DNA from 2 places in the Paenibacillus dendritiformis genome. Region 2 is predicted to be linked to the other one. Evidence: a T-box and tRNA genes for the amino acid it is inferred to sense, from the RefSeq annotation. Region 2 holds a T-box; the other holds one or more tRNA genes.
The links. The T-box of region 2 lies ahead of argS (arginine--tRNA ligase). A T-box ahead of a tRNA ligase gene usually reads a tRNA of that ligase, here a tRNA-Arg.
Positions count from the first base shown of each region.

Region 1 (3,663 bases), 3.1 Mb from region 2:
ATTATGATTCTTTACTTTCGCATTCAGTTTTTAAGGTACAAACCTTATCTGTTTGGTGGCGATAGCGGAGGGGTTCCACGCGTACCCATCCCGAACACGACCGTTAAGCCCTCCAGCGCCGATGGTACTTGGACCGCAGGGTCCTGGGAGAGTAGGACGCTGCCAAGCAGACAGAGATGCGAGCGTGGATTTGTTGCAGCAAGTCCACGCAGCGCAGAGCTGTTCCTTACTGTTCCCTGATAGCTCAGTCGGTAGAGCACTCGGCTGTTAACCGAGTTGTCACAGGTTCGAGTCCTGTTCGGGGAGCCATCTTGCTCTCATAGCTCAGTAGGTAGAGTGCATCCATGGTAAGGATGAGGTCACCGGTTCGATCCCGGTTGAGAGCTCCAGTACTTTTTTACAAATTATAGGTAAGCTATCCTGAGGCCCGTTGGTCAAGCGGTTAAGACACCGCCCTTTCACGGCGGTAACACGGGTTCGAATCCCGTACGGGTCACCACTTTGTGGACGCTTAGCTCAGCTGGGAGAGCATCTGCCTTACAAGCAGAGGGTCGGCGGTTCGATCCCGTCAGCGTCCACCATTCATGTAAGCCGGTGTAGCTCAGTTGGTAGAGCGGCTGACTTGTAATCAGTAGGTCGTGGGTTCGACTCCTATCGCCGGCACCATGACAACAACTTGTACATCGTTGGGGATTAGCCAAGCGGTAAGGCAACGGACTTTGACTCCGTCATGCATAGGTTCGAATCCTATATCCCCAGCCATTTTTGAGAGCCATTAGCTCAGTTGGTAGAGCACCTGACTTTTAATCAGGGTGTCGAAGGTTCGAGTCCTTCATGGCTCACCAGTTATTTATAGGAATGCGCGTGTGGCGGAATTGGCAGACGCACTAGACTTAGGATCTAGCGGGCAACCGTGGGGGTTCAAGTCCCTCCACGCGCACCAGTATCATGGAACCCTTGTCGGACAAGGGTTTTTTGCTGTTTAAAGGAGAAAATCGGGTCAAGATGGAATGTCAGGAGGGGAAGGGATGTCTCGAGAACTGCAGCCATGCTGGGATACGTTCTGTATTCGCGCTCTCTCAGACTGGGAGCGTCCGGCTGACTCGGTACGACTCGCTCTATCGAAGGAGGAGCTGCTTACCGAAGCAGGAATCCGCCGTCTGCTGCCGGAGGCTAAGCGCTTGTACCGCTGTTCCGATGACAAGGTGGCTGCTTCGCTCTTTATAAAGCGGTATGCGCATCCGCTAGCCGGGGGAGGAATGTATGCTTTCTCCAGGTTGGGCCGGCTGCTGGATCCGGACAAATGGTCCTTTGTCCTTATTCTCGACGTATCTGGAGATATCCATGCCATAGGAGAGCCAGAGCTTGAGCCCGATATGGGGGAAGGCAGACTGCTTGCGCGGGATCGGCAGATACAGCTTTTGTTCAAGGAACATTTTAATCACTTGTTTCGTTTGATGAACCAGGTATCCGGTCTTTCACGAAAAGTGCTCTGGGCCAATGTTGCCAACGTGCTTGAGTACTATTACGATCTTTGGGCTGCAGAGGCGCAGATAACGACGCAGGAGCGGCTTTGGCAGGAAGATAGGAATTGGGTATTGCACGAGGCTGCAGGCGCCTTATACGGCCAATACGAGGCCAATCCGTTGGCATTCAACTACAGGGTTATCCCGCATCCTATACAGAAGGGCAATATGTTGAGGATTCGCGAAGTCTGCTGCCTCAAGTTCCGAAGCGACCAAGGGCTTCATTGCACGACCTGTCCGCATATTACAGAGCAGGAGCGGGCCGATATTTGCAGATTGTATCTTTAAACAAAAAAATTATAAAATTGATGTTGCAATAATATTTGTTTTATGATATATTATTACTTGTCGCTTCTGATGAAACTTGATGGAGAGACAAGATGCGGACATAGCTCAGTGGTAGAGTATCGCCTTGCCAAGGCGAGGGTCGCGGGTTCGAATCCCGTTGTCCGCTCCAGAATAAATGCGCCCTTAGCTCAGCCGGATAGAGCGTTTGACTACGAATCAAAAGGTCGGGAGTTCGAATCTCTCAGGGCGCGCCACTTTAACAAATGGATACGCATCGGGACGTAGCTCAGCTTGGTAGAGCACCTGGTTTGGGACCAGGGGGTCGCATGTTCAAATCGTGTCGTCCCGACCATTTTTGCGGGTGTAGTTCAATGGTAGAACTCCAGCCTTCCAAGCTGGTAGCGTGGGTTCGATTCCCATCACCCGCTCCATAGTGACATTGATTAGCCGCCGTAGGGCGGCTTTGTTGCGTTTAAGAGCAATCTGACCTGCTTAAAGGGTCGGATACCGATACTTTTCGAGCGGAGATGCTGCTTAAGTGAAGTAAACCTGCGATTTTACAGTATTTATTTAGCTCCAGGCAGCTAATCATTACAATTCCTGCAAATGTACAGGATTTTCCCCAGTTAAGGGCTATTATGAACAAAATAGAGAGATTGTTGGAAAACCCCTGTTTTTTTGTGAAGGGGTGGAGAAGGTCCATTTTCCTCATCCAAACTTTGGCTCTTAGAGCGTTTTAAATCGATTTTCTCTACCGGGAGAAGAGATCAATCACAAGTAAAAAGCCCCATAGACTACTCAATGGCCTGATGTTACGGGATCCAAGCGACCGCGTCGGATGCTGGGGGCATCATCGCATTATCCGGCCTGCTGGAAGCATTATCGGCCTGCTCGAAGCATCGTTGCCTCCCGGGGCTTGGACGTGCGGAGGAAATTGCTGCTATTTTACAGGAATTTCGGCTTAATGAGTCCACATCCCGAGGAATTGCTGCAAATCTACATCATTTTAGGCCCTTTTGCTTCAAGCCGAAGCGAAACGGGGAAAATTCCTGTAATTTTGTAGGATTCCCTTTCTGGAATAGTCGTCCATATGGAATTGCTGTATTTATGCAGGATTTCGCTTACTGAATAGGAGCGTCTGGAGAAATCTTGGAGTTTTGCGGATTTCGACTGCCGGATGGGCGTGTCTAGGGAAATTGATGCAGCTTTGCAGGAATTTCTTTTGCGAAAAAGTTGGGCGGCGAGAACCCTGCAATTTTGCAGGATTTAGCTATGGAACGTAAAAGAGAGGCCCTTCTACCGAGGAATGGGCATGAGAGCGGCAGCGGCTACTGACGGTCTGCTGCAACTCGTCGTATCCAAGGAATCGAACGCGGTTGCCAGGCTATCATGGCCAAACCCGATCGGGCGAAGGCTCGAATCGGGTTTGGTGTTGTCTATGCTCCGCCCCGCTAATCGGCAGGGCGCGGTTTTACCGGAATGGTGAACTCAAGCTCCGGAATATATTCCTTCTCCCGCTTATTATTTTCCACCGTTCTCATCATATACGGTTGGACTGTTACTGTGTTCGGCTTGGCCGGAAAAGGCTCGAACGTTGTTTCTGAAGTCCAGGTAGAAAAGGTATCGCCCATCATTCCCCTCCCGCTCAGCACTTCCAGTGTTCGACCTTGTTCATCGATAATATCGGCATTAATGTCGCTTAAGCCCCCGATGCTTGGTTCGCCAGTCAGCTTTAGACAGAGGTTTGTGGAAATCGGCGTCAGTTCCAGCTTTTCAATGGTAAAGTTAATGTTCCCATACGTTTTGGTTGGCTCCTCGGGGACCAAAATGATATTGTCTTTTGTATTTT
Region 1 is NZ_AP025344.1:5,562,056-5,565,718, reverse strand. It holds rRNA gene rrf (5S ribosomal RNA) at 52-168, shown strand; tRNA gene L6439_RS24670 (tRNA-Asn) at 234-309, shown strand; tRNA gene L6439_RS24665 (tRNA-Thr) at 314-389, shown strand; tRNA gene L6439_RS24660 (tRNA-Glu) at 425-499, shown strand; tRNA gene L6439_RS24655 (tRNA-Val) at 506-581, shown strand; tRNA gene L6439_RS24650 (tRNA-Thr) at 591-666, shown strand; tRNA gene L6439_RS24645 (tRNA-Gln) at 688-762, shown strand; tRNA gene L6439_RS24640 (tRNA-Lys) at 770-845, shown strand; tRNA gene L6439_RS24635 (tRNA-Leu) at 861-943, shown strand; gene L6439_RS24630 (IucA/IucC family C-terminal-domain containing protein) at 1,029-1,814, shown strand; tRNA gene L6439_RS24625 (tRNA-Gly) at 1,909-1,983, shown strand; tRNA gene L6439_RS24620 (tRNA-Arg) at 1,992-2,068, shown strand; tRNA gene L6439_RS24615 (tRNA-Pro) at 2,090-2,166, shown strand; tRNA gene L6439_RS24610 (tRNA-Gly) at 2,172-2,245, shown strand; gene L6439_RS24605 (DUF4179 domain-containing protein) at 3,266-3,663, opposite strand, start outside.
Region 1: it encodes a tRNA-Arg, which carries the amino acid that the T-box ahead of argS (arginine--tRNA ligase) is inferred to sense. The anticodon was not compared.

Region 2 (3,663 bases):
TCACGGGGGAGAAGGTATGGGAGCTTCCGCTCGCCGAGGAATATGCGGGCTACTTGGCAAGCGATTATGCGGATCTGTGCAATATCAGCCGGGTCGGCGAGGCCGGAGCGATTACCGCGGCATTGTTCCTGCGCCGGTTCGTGCATCCGTCCATGAGCTGGGCTCATATTGATATGGCGGCCATGAAGGAGGCCGCGTCCACGGCCGGGTACGTCGCGGCTGGCGCCACAGGCTACGGAGCCCGCTTGCTGGCCGAATTTGTGGCGGAGCGTTCGCGTTTGTCATAAAATTCGTTCACAATAAAGCACGTCACAGCAAAGCAGCTCACAGCATAACACGATCACAGCAAAGCTCGTTATAGTAAAGCACGTTCACAGAGGGAGAGACAGGTGGGGAGAAGCGGTGATTAAAGCGATCTTGTTCGATTTTGACGGACTCATCTTGGATACGGAAACGACCGAATTTATCGCTTTTCAAGAAATTTGCAGGCAGTATCATTATGAGATGCCCTTGGACGTATGGAGCCAATGGACGGGATCGGCCGACTCGGTGCAGCGCGCTTGCCGCCATCTGGAGCAGGCGATTGGTGCTCCGCTTGATCACGACGAGATTCGGTCCCGCCACGGAGAAGTCTTCCGCGGCATGATCGCCACGGCAGACTTGTTGCCGGGCGTCATCGAGAAGCTGGAGGAGGGCAAGCGGCGCGGACTCCGCATCGGACTAGCGACCAGCGCTCATTACGATTGGGCTGTCGGCTATGTGAAAAAATACGGTCTGCTGGATTATTTCGATTGCATCCGAACGAAGGAGGACGTGATCCGCTCGAAGCCGGATCCCCAAATCTATCGCGAAGCCTTGGCCGGGTTGAGCATCGGGCCGCAGGAAGCGATCGCGTTCGAGGATTCGCTGTTCGGGCTTCAGGCCGCCAAAGCCGCGGGCGTCTATTGCGTTGTGGTGCCGAATGCGCTCACACAAGGATTTGCGTTCGAGCAGGCCGATTTGCGGCTGCAGTCGCTCCTTGAGATCGATCTGGAGCAGATCATTGCCCGCGTGACACGGCAATAAAAGAGGAGGGATTTCCGTGACACGGAATTTTCCTATGGTTGGCGCGCATACCGGGGGAGGAGCGGCTCCGGACAATACGCTGGAGTCGTTCTGGGAAGGAGTGCAATCGGGCGCCGATATCGTCGAGATCGATCTGCGGGCGGCCGCCGACGGGACCGTCGTTCTGCTGCACGACGCGTCTCCCTTGCTGGACAGGTACACGTATGAGCAATTGAACCGGGCGGAGAACCGGATTCTATTAAGTCCTGTCTATGCGCATCGGGATATCGTGAAGCTCGACCGCATTCTTGATATCGCGAAGCAGCGGAGCATCAAGCTCAATCTGGATATCAAAAATGAGCATACGGTGGCTCCGGCGATGGAATGCGTTCACAGGCACGGTATGGAGAAGCAGGTGTTCGTCACGGGGTGCAGCGCCGGGATTGCAGGAAATTATGACGGCATTCGCGTTGTATATAATACTCCGGATAAGTTATGCGAAGCGGATGTCGCCGATTACGCAGCGTTCGCGCGGCGGGTATGCGAAGAAGCGCTGCGCTGCTCCGCTTACGGCTTGAACATGGATTACCGGACATGCCGCATGGAACTGGTGGAAGCGGCGCATGAGCGCCAATTGGCGGTCTGGGTGTACACGGTCAACGCGCCAGATGAGTTCAAGCGGTATATCGGCATGGGCGTTGATGCGATCACGACGCGAACGCCTCTTGCGTTGCTGGAGCTGAAGCCGTCCGCCCGGCGCCAAGGGGACGGATTGGCAGGCTTTTCCGCCCGAATGGAACGGAAATGTTGATTTCTCGGCTCGCGCACGATATAATGAACGACATTAACCGCATATCAGAAGACGATGATCGGGAGAGTACCGAACGTGGAGCCGTCAGCAGAGAGCCGGAACAGGTGGAAGCCGGCACGGCAGCGTCAGGGAAGCGGACCCGGGAGTTGAATGCCTGAACCGAATCCGCCGCGTACCATGGCGGAGTGTCGTGAAGTAGGGCATTCCGGCGCTGCCGTTATTCGGGAATAAGGGGAACCTGGCATTCGCATGCCCGGTTCAATGAGAGTGGTACCACGGATCCAATGCCTCCGTCTCTTTGCAGACGGGGGCTTTTTACTATTTTCATGAATAGGTAATGGAGGTTGTCGTCATGTTAAAACACACTGCAGCCGAGCTGCTGCAACCATTCGTCCAATTGCCGATGGAGGAACTGCTGCGCAGTCTGGAGCTGCCGCCGAAGCCGGAGCTGGGCGATTATGCTTATCCTTGCTTCCCGCTGGCGAAGCGGCGCAGACAGGCCCCGCATCAGATTGCGGCCGAGATCGCCGCGCAGGTGAATGAGCGGGGCCGTGACGGAGTCCGCGCCGAAGCGGCCGGCGGATACCTCAATCTGTTCTTCGATCCGGCCGTCCAGGCGCCGAAGCTGCTCGGACGCATGCTCCAGCCCGGCTACGGACGCTTGCAGATCGGAGCCGGCAAGCGGGTCGTTATTGACATGTCGTCTCCGAATATCGCGAAGCCGTTCGGCATCGGGCATTTGCGCTCCACCGTCATCGGCAATGCACTGGCCAATCTGTATAAGCAGGCCGGGTACGAGGTGGAGAAGGTGAACCATCTCGGCGATTGGGGCACTCAATTCGGCAAGCTGATCGCGGCTTACCGGCATTGGGGCGATGAAGAGGCGCTGCGCCGCCAGCCGATCGAGGAGAGCCTGAAGCTGTATGTGAGATTCCACGAGGAAGCGGAGCGGCAGCCGGAGCTGGAGGACGAGGCGCGCGAATGGTTCCGCAAGCTGGAGCAGGGGGATGCGGAGACGCTGGCGTTATGGTCGTATTTCGTCGATGTGAGCATGGAGGAATTCAACCGGGTGTACGAGCGGCTGGGCGTTCAGTTCGATCATGTGCTCGGCGAGAGCTTTTACAACGACAAGATGGGGGCGGTCGTGGAGCGGCTGACCGAACTTGGCCTGCTGGAAGAGAGCGACGGCGCCATGGTCGTCCGTCTCGATGAGGAAGGCATGCCGCCTTGTCTCATCCTGAAATCGAACGGCACGACAATCTATCCGACGCGCGATCTGGCTACGGCGATCTACCGGAAGGAAGTGATGGGCGCCGACAAGCTGCTGTATGTGGTCGGCGCGGAGCAACAGCTTCATTTCCGCCAAGTGTACGCGGTGCTTCGCAAGATGGGGTATGCTTGGGCGGAGGATTGCGAGCATGTCGCCTTTGGCTTGATGACCTTCAACGGCAAGAAAATGTCGACGCGAAGAGGCAAGGTCGTCTTTCTGGATGAGGTGTTGAATGAGGCGGTCGCCAAAGCGATGGCGATTGTCGAGGAAAAAAATCCGCAGTCCCCGGACAAAAAGGGCATCGCGGAGGCGATCGGGGTCGGAGCGATCGTGTTCGGCGACGTGAAGAACAACCGGATGCTGAGCGTGGACTTCCAACTGGACGAGGCGCTGCGCTTCGAAGGGGAGACGGCCCCTTATATGCAGTACACTTACGCGCGCACGCTGCGCCTGTTAGAGAAGGGGCAGGAGACGGATGTTGCGGGTGCACAGGATGAAGCCGCAGCAGCCGCTGCGCCGCTTCAAGGCCTGCATCTGT
Region 2 is NZ_AP025344.1:2,434,248-2,437,910, forward strand. It holds gene L6439_RS10620 (leucyl aminopeptidase family protein) at 1-287, shown strand, start outside; gene L6439_RS10625 (HAD family hydrolase) at 403-1,065, shown strand; gene L6439_RS10630 (glycerophosphodiester phosphodiesterase) at 1,082-1,855, shown strand; T-box leader at 1,901-2,156, shown strand; gene argS (arginine--tRNA ligase) at 2,208-3,663, shown strand, end outside.